One region of the Paenibacillus mucilaginosus 3016 genome, then DNA from elsewhere that is predicted to be linked to it. Evidence: riboswitches for the same ligand, from Rfam matches in the RefSeq annotation. Region 1 holds a riboswitch; the other holds the start of a gene.

What was found. A riboswitch is a leader RNA that binds a small molecule or an ion and turns the genes downstream of it on or off. The one in region 1 is predicted to bind FMN.
Region 2: another riboswitch for FMN. It lies ahead of PM3016_RS17220 (DMT family transporter); the one in region 1 lies ahead of ribD (bifunctional diaminohydroxyphosphoribosylaminopyrimidine deaminase/5-amino-6-(5-phosphoribosylamino)uracil reductase RibD).

Annotation. Positions count from the first base shown of each region.
Region 1 is NC_016935.1:3,405,774-3,413,297, reverse strand. It holds gene scpB (SMC-Scp complex subunit ScpB) at 1-553, opposite strand, end outside; gene PM3016_RS14765 (segregation and condensation protein A) at 522-1,307, opposite strand; gene ribH (6,7-dimethyl-8-ribityllumazine synthase) at 1,350-1,820, opposite strand; gene PM3016_RS14755 (bifunctional 3,4-dihydroxy-2-butanone-4-phosphate synthase/GTP cyclohydrolase II) at 1,857-3,095, opposite strand; gene ribE (riboflavin synthase) at 3,160-3,828, opposite strand; gene ribD (bifunctional diaminohydroxyphosphoribosylaminopyrimidine deaminase/5-amino-6-(5-phosphoribosylamino)uracil reductase RibD) at 3,867-4,979, opposite strand; FMN riboswitch at 5,377-5,549, opposite strand; gene PM3016_RS14740 (peptidylprolyl isomerase) at 5,580-6,011, opposite strand; gene lysA (diaminopimelate decarboxylase) at 6,157-7,491, opposite strand.
Region 2 is NC_016935.1:3,959,866-3,967,389, reverse strand. It holds gene PM3016_RS17250 (response regulator transcription factor) at 1-189, opposite strand, end outside; gene PM3016_RS17245 (4'-phosphopantetheinyl transferase family protein) at 231-944, opposite strand; gene PM3016_RS17240 (DMT family transporter) at 1,156-2,091, shown strand; gene PM3016_RS17235 (DMT family transporter) at 2,088-3,008, shown strand; gene PM3016_RS17230 (DegV family protein) at 3,245-4,090, opposite strand; gene PM3016_RS17225 (GAF domain-containing protein) at 4,299-4,778, shown strand; FMN riboswitch at 4,865-5,021, shown strand; gene PM3016_RS17220 (DMT family transporter) at 5,153-6,133, shown strand; gene PM3016_RS17215 (YhgE/Pip domain-containing protein) at 6,309-7,397, opposite strand; gene PM3016_RS17210 (MarR family winged helix-turn-helix transcriptional regulator) at 7,428-7,524, opposite strand, start outside.

The DNA of each region.
Region 1 (7,524 bases):
ACAGGAGGCGTGTTTCTTCCTCCAGATTCTCATCGTCTTCGAAGAGCGTGGTCTCGGGCAGATCGTCGATCGATCCGAGGGCAAAGTAATCGAGGAACGCTTTGGTCGTTCCGTACAGGATCGGCCGGCCCGGCGCATCCGCCCGGTCGACCTCCTGAATCAGATCCTTCGATACCAGGGTCTGAAGGGCCTTCTCTGCCTTGACGCCGCGGATCTCCTCAATCTCGACTCTCGTGATCGGCTGCTTGTAGGCCACGATGGCCAGCGTCTCCAGCGCGGCTTGAGAGAGGGAGGAACGGGAGGGTGAGTGGGCCAGCCGCTCGAAGTAAGGGGCATGGTCCGGAACCGTCGTCAGCTGAAATGTCCCGGCGAGCTCCACAATCTGGATGCCCCTCTGGGTCCGTTTCAGATCCTTCTGCAGGTCCTTCACCAGCTCCTTCACAAAAGCGGCATCATGTTCCAGCACTTCAGCCAGCTGCTTGGCGCTCAGTCCTTCGTCCCCCGCCACAAACAGCAAGCCTTCAATAACTGATTTCATCTGCCCAGAATCCATTCGCTGCTCCATCCTCTCTTGCCTGTATCACAATGTCGTCAAACAGCTTGTGCTGATAGCACGTAATCTTCTTCACCTTCATGAGCTCCAGAAGAGCCAGGAAGGTCACTACGATGGAATCCTTGGACGCCTCCTGCTCCAGCAGCCTGGAGAAAAATACAGGGCCGCGCTCGCGGGCGAGCAGGTCAACGACCTGGAACATCCGGTCCTTCACGGAGATCTCATCCTTGCGGATGCGCGCCACACTGCTCCGGCTCTCCATGCGCCGGAGCGCCTTCCGGAAGGCGCGCACGAGATCGGCGACATGGAGCCCTTCCACCGGATTCTCCGGCTTCACCGGAGTGTAAGGCGTCAGGTCCTCCGGCTCCCGCGTATAGATCAGGCTGCGCTCGGACTCCTTGTCCCGGAGGTGTTCCGCGATCGCCTTGTATTTGCGGTACTCAATGAGCTTTGCGACGAGCTCGGCCCGGGGATCGTAATCCTCGTCCTGCATGTAATCGTCGAACTCGAGATCGAGCACCGGCGGCTTCGGCAGGAGCATCTTGCTCTTGATGGAGAGCAGGGTCGCGGCCATGACGAGAAACTCGCTCGTGACCTCGAGCTCCAGCTCCTGCATCGCCCCAAGGTATTCCATATACTGATCGGTAATGTCCTTAATCGGAATGTCGTAGATATCGACTTCCGCCTGATCTATCAAGTGAAGCAGCAAATCAAGGGGGCCCTCGAAGGTTTCCAGCTTTACCGTGACTTTCACTTGTGGTCTGTTCCCCCTTACTGCCCAGGAACTGTGGCTTCGTTACTTCGCGAATTGCTTGGAGAGGTTGGCCATCTCGATGGCGCTTGCCGCGGCTTCCCAGCCCTTGTTGCCGGCCTTCGTGCCCGCACGCTCAACCGCCTGTTCGATGGAATCGGTCGTCAGCACGCCGAAGATCGTAGGCACGCCCGTCTTCAGCGCGATGGCCGCCACGCCTTTGGCCGCTTCGCTGCACACATAGTCAAAGTGAGGCGTGCTCCCGCGGATCACCGCACCGAGGGTAATCACCGCATCGTACCGGCCGCTCTCAGCCATCTTCTGGGTGATCAGCGGAATTTCAAAGGCGCCCGGCACCCAGGCAATCTCAATCTCGTCTTCCTGCACGCCGTGACGCTTCAGCGCATCGAGCGCGCCGCCGAGCAGCTTATTCGTAATGAATTCGTTGAACCTTCCTACCACAATACCGTAACGCAGTCCCTGAGATACCAAATGTCCTTCGTATACTTTCGCCATATGTCTTCAACTTCCCTTCCATGATTGAACAAATTTTTAGATGTTAAATTCAAGCAAATGCCCGAGCTTGCTGCGCTTCGTATGCAGATAGCCCGTATTGTCCTCATTCTCCTGCATCTGCAGCGGCACCCGCTCAACCACCTGCAGGCCGTAGCCCTCAAGTCCGCGGATCTTGCGCGGGTTGTTCGTCATGAGGCGGATCTGGCCGACGCCGAGATCTCTCAGGATCTGCGCCCCGATGCCGTAATCCCGCAGATCCGCCGCGAAGCCGAGCTGCAGGTTCGCGTCCACCGTGTCAAGCCCCGTCTCCTGCAGCTTGTAGGCTTTTAGCTTGTTGATCAGACCGATTCCGCGCCCTTCCTGGCGCATGTAGAGCAGCACGCCTTCGCCAGCCTCGTCGATCTGCTTCAGCGCGGCGGCCAGCTGCGGTCCGCAGTCGCAGCGGTGGGAGTGGAATACGTCGCCGGTAAGGCACTCCGAATGCACGCGCACCAGTGTAGGACGGCTGCTGTCGATACCGCCCTTGACCAGGGCGACATGCTCCTTGCCGTCCACATCGTTCGTGTAGGCTACGGCCGTGAAGACGCCGAAGTCGGTCGGCATGCGCACTTCCACCTCGCGCTGGACGAGCTTCTCCATGCGGTTGCGGTAGGCGATCAGATCCTGGATCGTAATGATCTTGAGGTCATGCTTCTTCGCAATCTCCATCAGCTCGGGAACACGGGCCATCTCGCCGTCTTCCTTGATCACCTCGCAGATGACGCCTGCCGGATACGACCCGCACAGGCGGGCCAGATCCACGGCCGCCTCCGTGTGGCCGGCACGGCGCAGGACGCCCCCCTTGCGTGCCACCAGCGGGAACATGTGGCCCGGACGGCGGAAGGCATGGGGCTTCGTCGCCGGGTCGATCAGCGCCTGCACGGTACGCGAGCGCTCCGCCGCCGAGATGCCGGTGGTCGTCTCCACCGCGTCCACCGATACGGTGAACGCCGTACCGTGGTAATCGGTATTGCGGGCGACCATCGGCGGAAGATCGAGCTCCTGCGCCCGTTCCTCGGTAATCGGCACGCACACCAGGCCGCGGCCTTCTTTAATCATGAAATTGATAACTTCGGGCGTGGATTTCTCGGCCAGCGCCACAAAGTCCCCCTCGTTCTCGCGGTCTTCGTCGTCGACGACGATAATGACCCGCCCCTCATTCAGATCGGCCAAGGCCTCCTCAATGGTATGAAACCGGAGCTCCGGGGACTTTCCTTCTTGATTTGCTTCCGACATAAGCTCTCGCCCTCCTTCAGTACGGTTCTCTCCGTCTCCTGCCCTGCTCTTTGTACCGGCTCCTTTAGAGGAACCCGTTGTCGCTCAAAAAATCGGCAGTCAGCCGGCCGCGGGCACGGGACATGGAACCCCCCTGTCCTCCCTGGAACCCAAGCAGCCGCTCGATATACTTGCCGAGCACGTCCGCTTCGAGATTCACTTCGTCGCCGGGCTTCTTATGCTGCAGCACGGTCTCGGCCAGGGTATGGGGAATGATCGAGACCGTGAATTCCGCGTTGTCCGCCTCTACGACGGTCAGGGAGATTCCGTCGATCGTGATCGAGCCGTGCGGCAGCACATATTTGAGCAGGCCGGGGTCCTTCGGCGAGACACGGAACACCACGGCGTTTGCCTCCGCGGTGCGGCCCACGATTGTGCCGGTTGAATCGACATGGCCCTGCACGATATGGCCGCCGAACCGCCCGTTGGCCGCCATCGCACGCTCCAGGTTGAGGGGCGAGCCGGAGGACAGGCGCTCGAGGTTCGTCCGGCGGAAGGTCTCCGGCATCACGTCGACCGTGAACGACTCCTTGTCGTAAGACACGACCGTTAAGCAGACCCCATTGACGGAGATGCTGTCGCCGAGCTTCACATCCTCCAGCACGCGGCTTGCCCCGATGGTCAGCACCATGGCCTCCCCCTGTCTGGCGATCCGCCGCAGCGTACCGATTTCTTCAATAATGCCAGTAAACATGGTTGATTCCTTCCTTTCGCCGCCGTGCCAGCTTCAAGCTAGCTGTCGGCAGCCTCATAGCTGGGGTATCCCGTGAAGCAGACATCCTCCCCGAAGGTCTCTACGGTCATCCGTTCAAGACGAATCGCCTGCCGCATCGCACGGAACCCCGGGAAATCGAACGTGCCGGGGGCCTCCGCCCCGCCGCCGATAATCTTCGGTGCGAAGAACAGCACAAGCTTGTCGGCCAGCCGCCGCTCCAGGAAGGCGCCGGCCAGCTTGCCGCCCGCCTCCACGAGTACGGAGCCGATCTCCAGCTCCCCGAGCCGTGCGAGGGCGGCTTCGAGATCGACCGCAGGTCCCGGGCCGCAGTCAATGACCTGCACGCCGAGCGCCTCCAGCGCACGCCGGCGGTCCTCCGGGGCCTCCGCCGTCGTGAGCACGATCACGGGCGCCTCGCCGTCATGCAGCAGCTTCGACTCCAGCGGGATCCGCAGCATCGAGTCCGCGATGATGCGGACCGGCGAGAGCCCGGGCACCGGAAGCCGGGTCGTCAGCTGCGGATCATCGGCCATCACCGTGCCGACGCCCGTGAGGATCGCCTGGTGGCGGTGCCGCAGCGTATGCACGTAGCCCCGTGCGGCTTCCCCGGTGATCCACTTGCTGTCGCCGCCCGCCGCGGCCACTTTGCCGTCCAGCGTGCTCGCCGTCTTCACCGTAACGAACGGCCTCCGCGTCACAATATATTTGTTGAACGCTTCGTTGAGCGCCTCCGACTCCGCCGCCAGCACGCCTTCGGTGACCTCGATGCCCTGGGCCCGCAGCCGGGCGATGCCGCTGCCGGCCACCACGGGGTTCGGGTCCACCGCGGCAACGACGACCCGCTTGACGCCTTCGCGGATCAGCCGGTCGCTGCAGGGGCCGGTACGGCCGTGATGGCTGCAGGGCTCCAGGGTCACGTAGGCCGTGCTGCCCGCCGCTTCGGCTCCGGCCATGTTCAGCGCGTGGATCTCGGCATGCGCATCGCCGCGCTTGAGATGGGCCCCCATACCGACCACACGCCCGTCCTTGACGAGCACGCAGCCTACGACCGGGTTGATGCCGGTTTGGCCGGCGGCTGCGGCAGCCAGCTGAAGAGCAATCCGCATATACATCTCGTCATTGATGATCATCCCATTCCACTCCTCCCCCGTCGTTCCTGCGGGAGCAGCCGCCGGGCTTCGGTTCATCCCGTTCGGCCGCTCCGCGCCTACTCCGGTATTCTTCCCGGTAAACGCACAAAGGCCCCTGTTTGCCGAAGCAAAAAGGGGCCAAAGGAATCGCGGTAGAGCGAAATCGGATGTGCGAAAGTACACGCGCCTTCCGGGTAAAACACCCGTAGTCGCATGTGAAAGCTTGGATTAAGCTACTCCCGATCACGGCAAGAGCTCCGCCGGACACACCGCTCCCTGTTCCTGCCTGCGCCCGAACAGACGATGCGTCATGAACGCACGTCAGCGGACAGCAAGGCTCGAACGGGACTCGCCCGCCTGGCTTGCTCTTCCCGGACCGGACATTCGATCCGTTTCGCTTCCCCTTCTCCCATCCAGACTATACTGTCGGTCTCGGAATTGCACCGAGTCCACCGGCATCTTCCTTTCCGCCAGGAAATGAAGATGCGCGGGTCACGGACTGAGGGCGGCTCAACTCGTGAGCCGTCCATCACCGCCGGTAGGGAATTTCACCCTGCCCCGAAGGTTCAAGCTATTGAAATTAACTGCTGAGCCGCAAGCTTACGCTTCCACGACCTGCACGGTTTCCATCTTCTCGCGTCCCTTGAACGCGTCCACATGCTCCATGCCCTTCACGACTTTGCCGAACACCGTGTGCTGGCCGTCAAGATGAGGCTGCGGCGCGTAGCAGATGTAGAACTGGCTTCCGCCCGTGTTGCGGCCGGCGTGAGCCATGGCCAGCGTTCCGCGCTCATGCTTGTTCGGGTTGATCTCGCAGTTGATCGTATAGCCGGGACCGCCTGTACCGGTACCGTGTGGGCAGCCGCCTTGAGCTACAAAGCCCGGAATGACGCGGTGGAACGGAATGCCGTTATAGAAGCCGGAGTTCGCCAGCTTCTCGAAGTTGGCCACCGTGTTCGGTGCGTCATTCTCGAACAGGTCGAGTACGATTTCGTTGCCGTCTGCCATCTTGATAATCGCTTGTTTAGCCATGATATGTACACTCCTTAGATTCTTGTCCATTATGGTGGCCGCAAGGATTGCCGGCCGATCTTCTCTATTCTACTATGAAACGGGCTCTTGCACAAATAGACCGGCCGCCCCTGCTAAATCAGGGTACGGCCCGGTCCCTCCGCGTTTAGAGGCTCTTCACCACCGGACGCTGAAGACGCTCCGGAATCACGTCATTGCCGACGAGGTTCTCGAAGGTCTCGCGCTTCACGACGACTTCCGCCCGGCCGTCCTTGACGAAGACGACCGCGGGACGGCGGAGCCGGTTATAGTTGCTCGCCATCGCATAGTTGTAGGCGCCCGTGCTGCCCACGGCAAGCACATCGCCCGACTTCACCGCCGGCAGCTCCACGTCCCAGATCAGCATGTCGCCGCTTTCGCAGCACTTGCCGGCGATGGAGACCGTCTCTTCCGAAGCATCGTTCGCCCGGTTGGCAAGCAGCGCTTCATACTTGGCGCCGTATAAGGCCGGACGCGGATTGTCCGTCATCCCGCCGTCCACGGCAACGTACTTGCGCACCCCCGGAATATCCTTGTACGTGCCGACCGTATACAGCGTCGTGCCGGCCTCGCCGACAATGCTGCGGCCCGGCTCGGTCCAGATCTCCGGCAGCGGGTAGCCGTGCCGGCCGAACGTCGACTTCACCGCATCCGTAATGGCGCGGACATACTCCGCTACGGGAAGCGGCGTATCGCCGTCGACGTAGCGGATGCCAAAGCCGCCGCCGAGGTTGATGACCGGGAAGAGAACGCCGAGCTCCTCACGCATGGTTACCGCGAAGTTCGTGATCTTGTCCACGGCCAGCTCGAAGCCGCCGACCTCGAAGATCTGCGATCCGATGTGGGAATGAATGCCCAGCAGCTCGACGTGCGGCAGTGCCGAGGCCGTCTCCACCGCCTGCTTGGCGGCCCCGTTGCCGAGGTCGAAGCCGAACTTGGAATCTTCCTGTCCGGTCGATATGAATTCATGCGTATGCGCGTCGACCCCCGGCGTGATCCGCAGCAGGATCTTCATCCGCTGCTTCTTCTCGCCGGCGATGGCGTTCAGCATCGCAAGCTCTACGAAATTATCGACGACGATGCAGCCGATTCTGGCGTCAACCGCCATCTCGAGCTCCTGCGGCGTCTTGTTGTTGCCGTGGAAGTGAATCCGCTCCGCCGGAAAACCCGCCTGCAGCGCGGTGTACAGTTCGCCGTCCGAGACGACGTCGAGCGACATGCCCTCTTCCTCCACGATCCGGCACATGGCCATGACGCAGAAGGCTTTGCTGGCATAGGCCACCTGAAACGGCAGACCCGATGCCCGGAAGGCGTCCACGAATTCGCGGCAGCGCTGACGGATCAGCTCTTCATCCATGACATACAGGGGAGTGCCCCACTGCGCGGCCAGCTCCACCGTGTCGCAGCCGCCGATCTCCAAATGTCCTTGCCCATTGATTTTGCTTGTGCCGTGTAGATACATCGTGCCCTGCCCCTTCTTCCCCTTGAAAACCGT
Region 2 (7,524 bases), 550 kb from region 1:
CAGCCCCCAGCCTTCGTCGCCGGGCAGGCCGCTGTCGATCACCGCAAGCTCGGCGGGCTGACTGCGCAGGGCTTGATAGGCATCGGCCGCATCGGAGGCTCCCAAGCAGTGAAGCCCCTCGCAGCCCAGGGTCATCCGGATCAGCTCCCGGGTCCGGAAGTCCGGATCGACGACCAGAATCGTCGCCACAAGATCACTCCCCTTCCTCTGATACTAAGGACGAAAGGGACTTATCTTGCGGCCGCACCATAAGCGGCCAGCCACCCGGATGCCTCCACACACTGCAGCGCCCCGGGAGCGGGAGACTCGGTGGAGCAGACGGCCAGCGGATGCTCCGCGTCCAGCTGCCAGCGGTAGACCCGGCACGGCTGCCTGACCCCGTTCCACAGGACGCCCGAGTCCCCGTCCGGGTCGGTGATCGTGATCGTCAGCGGGTCCGTGCTGAGCCCGGTCCCGAGCTGCTTGACGAAGCTTTCCTTCGCCGTCCAGTAGCGGTAGAATCGGGCCCGGCCCTCCGCCTCTCCGACGGCCTCCAGCGTCATGCGCTCCGGCTCCGTCAGGACGACCGCCGGCAGAGAGGCGTCGAGCGGGGCTTCCCGCTCGACATCCGCGCCGATGGGCGCGCCGCCGGCCGCGCAGACCACCCAGCCGCCTGCATGGGACACATTGAAGTGAAAGGACGGAGCGTCTTTCACATAGGGCTTGCCGTAAGGATTGGCCGCAAGCTCCACCGCGCTGCGCGCCGTGCCCAGCGCTTCTGACGCCATGTCCCTGGCGAGCAGCTCCCCGGTCAGACTCCGGAGGGCATCCTGCCGGTGCCGGAAGCGGCCCAGCTTCTCCCGCTTGGATACCGGCACGAATGCCAGCAGCGAGGTATATAATTCGTCTCCTTCCGGCGTGTCCGCCGGGAAGGAACCGAGATGGACAGCAGTGATTCGAAACATGCCGCAAAATGTCCCCTTTCGCCGGTTCGATACCCATGATACCAAATATTTGGGCTGTTTGGTTCATTTTTACAATAATATTACATAGGTCAACTGTTCGCCGTCTCCCTGTAAATAAGGGGTGATGACGGTGAGCGGCCATGCTATAATAGACGGATGTGAGCTGACCGGCTGTGTCACCTATCAACCATACCGTAAGGAGAGATGCTTCATGGCCTGGAAGCCGCTCCAATCGCCCCTGTTTCTGCTCGTGGCGGCGACCTGCCTGTGGGGAGGCAATTTTGTGGTGGGCAGGGCCATCGTTCCCTTCGTCCCGCCCCTGCTGCTCGCCGAGCTCCGCTGGACGCTGGCGCTGCTCGTAACCCTGCCCTACTGGGGCGGCGAGTTCTGGCGGCACCGCAGCCGGCTGCTGCAGCACTGGCGGCCGCTTCTCCTGCTCTCCCTGACCGGCATCGCGGGCTTCAACACCCTGCTCTACATTGCCGTGCAGTACACGAGCCCGATCAATGCGGCCCTGATGAACTCGGCCACGCCGATCCTCATCGTGCTCGTCACCCCGCTGATGCTCGGGGGCCGGCTGCGCTGGGGAGCCCTTCCCGCGATGGGCCTCTCCATCGCCGGCGTCCTGTGGATCGTGACCCGGGGCAGCTGGGAGGCGCTGCTCGGCCTCTCGTTCAACCGGGGCGACCTGTGGATGATGCTCGCCGTCGCCTGTTGGGCCGTGTATACCGTCGGCATGAAGAAGTACGCCGGCATGCTGCCCCCCCGCGCTCTCTTTGTGACGACCGTGCTCATGGGCTCCCTGATCCTTCTGCCGTTCACCGTGGGAGAGTGGATCGTGCGCCGGCCGGACATTGCCTGGAGTCCCGGCATTCTCGCCGGCATCCTGTATATCGGCATTCTCGCCTCCGTAGCGGCACTGACCGCCTGGAATGCGGCCGTCGCGGCCATCGGGCCCTCCCGCTGTTCCGGGTTCCTGAACCTGATCCCGCTGTTCAGCGCGGTATTCGCCATCTTGTTCACCGGCGAATCCCTGCACGCGTACCATCTGATCGGCGCCCTGCTGATCATCTCCGGCGTTTATCTTGTGAACCGCCAAGCGGCCTCCGCGCCGCGCACACCACCGATTGGAGAATCCGCCTCATGACTACTGAGACGCGTCCGCGCGTTCCCTTTTCGCTGCTGCTGCTTGTCGGCATCGTAGCGATTTCTTTTTCGTCCATTTTTGTCCGTTGGTCAAATGCGCCGGTCGCCGTCATCGCGATGTACCGGCTGCTGCTGACCACCCTGCTCATGCTGCCGTTCCTGTTCAAGTACCGCAGCGAGCTGACGCGGCTGTCCCTGCGGGAGTGGGGCGGCCTGTTCTGTTCCGGGCTCGCCCTCGGCCTTCACTTCCTGCTGTGGATGGGCTCCCTGCGATTCACGACCGTGGCTTCGTCCACGGCGATCCTCGCCCTTGAGCCGGTATTCGTCCTGCTCGGCGCGGTGCTGTTCCTCGGGCAGAAGACCACCCCGCTGGCCGTGCTCAGCATGCTGACGGCCATTGCCGGTGCCGTCCTGATCGGCTGGGGCGACTGGGGGACGACGACCGAAGCCCTGCTCGGCGATCTGCTCTCCCTGCTGGGCACGGCGGCGGTAGCCGTACATATGATTCTGGGCAAAAAGCTCGTCTCCCGTGTCCCGTCGTTCCTGTACAGCTTCTTCGTCTTCCTGTTCGCCGCTCTGGTGCTTGCCGTGTACAACCTGGTGCTCGGGCACCCGTTCGGCGGCTATCCGGCGGCGGAGTGGGGCAACTTCCTGCTGCTGGCGATCGTCCCGACCCTCTTCGGCCACTATCTGTTCAACTGGCTGCTGAAGTACATGCGGCCCGAGTCCGTGTCGATGAGCGTCCTCGGCGAGCCCCTGGGCTCCACCCTGCTTGCTTACCTGCTGCTCGGCGAATCTTTGACCTGGCTGCAGGCCGCGGCCGGAGCCGTGCTGCTGAGCGGGGTCTGGATGTTCCTGCGGGCCAACGAGAAGCCGAAGGGACAGACGGTGAAGCTGCCGGAAGCCCGGAGCGCATAAGCCTGGTTCACGATCATACCTTCGAAGCGCTTCTCCCCCGCGGAGAGGCGCTTATTTTTGACTCCCCCTCCTTCTGCTGCTTCTGCTATCAGTATATCATCCTCCTTGCATTTCTGGTAATAAATGAAAGATAAAACCTCCTGCCCCCATCTCCCGCCGCAGCCCGGCATACGAATGTTCAAAAAAACCGGCTCCCCCTTCCGGGAACCGGTTTCTGGACCTCATAGGCTTGCCATCTATGCATAGCTGACGACGATCCCGCCCTCGCCGGCGTACGTGCCGATCACCGGCCCGACCTCCGTAATGAAGACCTCCCGGAACGGGTGCTTCGCAAGGATGCGGTCCAGTACGCCGCGCACTTCCTCTTCCGTGGTGCTGTGAGCGATCCCGATCACCTTGCCGGCTGCCGAGCCGCCAAGCTCGTCGATCTTGTCGATCAGGCGCGTGAGCGCGTTCTTCTTGCCCCGCACCTTGTCCACGACCTCGACGGTACCCTCTGCGCTCGCCTGCATGAAGAGCTTGATGTTGAGCACGGAAGCGATCGCTCCCTTGCCCTGGCTGAGCCGTCCGCCCTTCACCACATTCTCCAGCGTGTCGAGGTAGAAGAGCGTCTTCGCCCCTTCGGCAAACGCCTGCGCGGCGGCCGCCACTTCATCGAAGGTACGCCCGGCCTGGATCTCCTTCCACGACCGGTAAGCAATCAGCGCCTGCCCGATCGATGCCGTACGCGTGTCGATGACCTCGATACGCCGCGGGCTTCCTTCCTCGAGCACCATATTCCTGGCCATGACCGCATGCTGGTACGTACTGCTGAGACCGGATGACATCGCGATCACCAGGAGATCGTCTGCCGGATATCGTTCGAAGGCTTCCACAAAATCCTGGGGAGAGGGACTCGCGGTTTTGGGAAGAACTGAATTCGTTTTCATGATGGAATAAAAGGTCCGCATGCCCTGCTGGAGCTGGAAGGCCTGTTCTCCGAAGGTGACATGGAGAGGCACGATATGCAGCTTGCATTCCTCCGGCATCCCTTGAGGAAGATCGGCTCCGCCGTCCGTAATGATCCTGATGGTCAACCTCATCACTCATTTCTTAGATGTAGAGGGCATTCACCCTGCTTCGATTATGACATGGCCCGCGAGGCGCGGACAACCACTTTTTGCCCTCCGGGCGGCTCCCAGTCCGCTTTCTTAACAGCTCTGTCAAAATCTTGCCTAGAACTTCATGAAACGGGGAGCCAAATGCGTTACAATGGAGGGGTTCGACATTACCATGAAAGAAGGAATCCCCATGTTTCAATCCCTGACCTACTCCGGTACGCGGGAGGAGCAGTACGCGGCCTTGTGCTCGCAGCTTGCCGCCCTGGTGGCGGACGAGAGCTCCCGCATCGCCAATCTGGCCAACGCCTCGGCCCTGCTGAACCAGTTCCTAGGCCGCGTGAACTGGGTGGGCTTTTACCTCATAGAGAACAACGAGCTCGTGCTCGGGCCGTTCCAGGGCCTGCCGGCCTGCGTACGGATCCCGCTCGGCAAGGGCGTCTGCGGCACCTCCGCCTCCCTCAGGGAAACCGTTCGCGTTGCTGACGTGCATGAGTTCCCAGGGCATATCGCCTGCGACGCGGCATCCCAGTCCGAGATCGTCGTGCCGATCCTGAAGGACGGCGAGCTGCTCGGCGTGCTGGACATCGACAGCCCGGAGAAGAACCGCTTCGACGAAGAGGACCAGGCCGGTCTGGAAGCGTTCGTCCGGACCCTGGCAGCGGCATTGTAAGCCTTTTTCTGAAAATTTTCTGAAAAAGGGCCCAATACCGTCTTGTCAGGTCGGCTTACCTGTGTTACGATTCCACTTAACTGAATATGAACCTTCGGGGCAGGGTGCAATTCCCTACCGGCGGTGATGATACGTTCGTGTATCTCAGCCCGCGACTCCCGCTTCCGGCTTCGTGCCGGGGACGGGACTGACTTGGTGAGAACCCAAGGCCGACGGTGACAGTCCGGATGGGAGAAGGTGAAGAATGGCTTGTTCAAAAATGACTTTTGAACGAGTTTATTCGTCGATGCCCCCGTTGTTTCGTGCAGCGGGGGCATTTACTTTCGAAAGGAAGGTTCAATTCAAACACCACATCTTTCAGGGAGGTTTTTGAATTGGCAAACGCAGTCAGCCGTATCAACAACAGAAGCATGACCTGGAGCCGCGGCTCTCTCGGCATCTGGTATGTGGCCCTCGGGGCCGTCCTCTGGGGGCTCGATCCCCTGTTCCGCATCCTGCTCCTTGAGAGCTTCACGTCGGCCCAGATCGTCTTCATCGAGCATGTGCTGCTCGCTTTCGTCGCCGTCCCGCTGCTCATCAAGCACCGCAGATCGCTCGGCGGCAGGTGGAGCTGGGGCGTGATCGGCGCCCTGCTCTTCATCTCCTGGGGCGGCTCGGCGATCGCCACCGTGCTCTTCACGGCCGCCTTCTCGCACGGCAATGCCAATGCGATCCTGCTGCTGCAGAAGCTGCAGCCGCTGTTCGCAATCATCCTGGCGCGCGTGCTGCTGAAGGAAGCTCTGCCTTCACGGTTCTTCACGTACCTGGCCCTCGCGCTGGCCGGTACTTATCTGCTCACCTTCGGCTTCGCCGCTCCGCAGCTCGGCTGGACGGATCTCGGCACGGTGGCCTGCCTCTTCTCGATCCTGGCCGCTTCCCTCTGGGGCGGATCCACGGTGATGGGCAAATACCTGCTCGGCCGGGGGCTGGACTTCCCGGTTGTGACGTCCCTGCGCTTCCTGCTGGCGCTGCCGCTGCTCTCCGCTCTGCTGCTCGCAAGCAATGATGCCTGGGCGGTCACCGGCAGTGCGGGCGCGCTGACGGTCATCGGCATCAACCTGCTGTTCCAGGCGTTCTTCCCGGGGCTGCTCAGCCTGCTCCTGTACTACAAGGGGCTGTCCAGCACCAAGGCCTCCTACGCGACCCTTGCGGAGCTGTCCTTCCCGGCGGTCGGCGTTCTTGTGAACTGGCTGGTGTTCCACCAGGCTCTCACCGCAGGCCAGCTCGTTGGCTTCATCCTGATCTGGTCCACGCTGTGGTTCATGACCCGCACGCAGGATCAGACCGAGACGGTTCAAGGCACCGCGGCGGCCTAAGGGATGTACCGCGGCTCGCTGCCGCAGCACTTCATCAAGCTGGGCTCCGCCGCACAGAGGCGGGGCCCTTTTTTTCGGTATCCTGGCATTCAGGGCCCGCACAGCAAAAGAGAGAGTCCTTCCTTTTTGGAGGGACTCTCTCTTTTTTCCATGCTGCCCAGTATGGTACTCAGGCTTAAGCCGCAGATTGAACCGGGACAACCGCAGGCGCCTCTTTGATCAGCGCGATCCGAAGCACGCTGAGCCCCCAGGCAGCCAGGGTGATGAGCCCAAGGGACACCGCATAATCCGTTAGGGAGCCCCCGCCGTACACCAGGTTCATAGCCCCCTGGACCCCGTTCGGTACCGGGAGGAACGCCCCCAGATGACGATACAGCGGGGAGAGCATCGAGGCGGAGATGATGTTGCCCGCCGTCATCAGCTGGATTGGGATCAAGAATATGTTAAAGAGCGGTCCCGCATTGCCGAAGAGCACGAAGGCGAGCTGTGTCACGGCAATGCATGCGGCAAAGACAAGCATCTCAAATCCCCACACCTGCCAGAAGCTCCCCTGTACGGTCAGGAACAGCTTGCAAATCACAGCCAGCACGAACGGTACGACGACGGTGACCGCTGCCAGAAGCAGCTGCCTGGCGAAGAACAGCCGCCACCTGCCGTGCTGCCGTTTCAGGATCTGGGAGGCGAGATTGAACTGGATGTTCATCGTCATCACCGCAATATAAGGCAGGAAGCCGAGAATCATCGGCAGCATCGAGGTGGAGAAATCAGAGACACCGTTCATCTTCACCATCTCCGCCTGGATCGGAAGCGGCTTCGCATCCGGGACCACAACCGTGTTGAGCTGCGCCGTAAGCTTGCCCGCCATCCCCTCCATCACCGACTTCACGAGCTCGGAATTGCGCTCGTTCACATAATACGTCAGCTTCGCGCTGCCCCGCTCCTGCGCCTCAGCCGATGCGTCGGCCGGGATGACGATCACCATATCCGTCTTCCCCTCATTCAGCTTCGCCAGGGCATCCTGGCGGGACGGTTCGATCTCCGTCTGGAATGGCGCATGCTGAGCGACGTATTCTGCCATGGCGGCGCCTTTCTGCACATCCTCGTTCACCAGACCGATGTGGAGCCGGTCGAGCCTCTCCGCCGCTCCGCTGTAGCCCGTCATCCAGATAATCGTGAAGATCATCGGCACGAAGATTGCGAACACCAGGCCTACCCGGGTCGGTACCAATTGTAGCAGGGATCTTACTGTCGATTTCAATTCCATCCATCCTTTTCTCTCTCTGGCTGCAAAAAACTACTTTACCAAATTGCGATTAATTTTGTTGATGATCCGGATAAGCTCCTTGAACTCTTCCTGCGTTACGCCTTCCATTGCCTGAATGTACATTTGG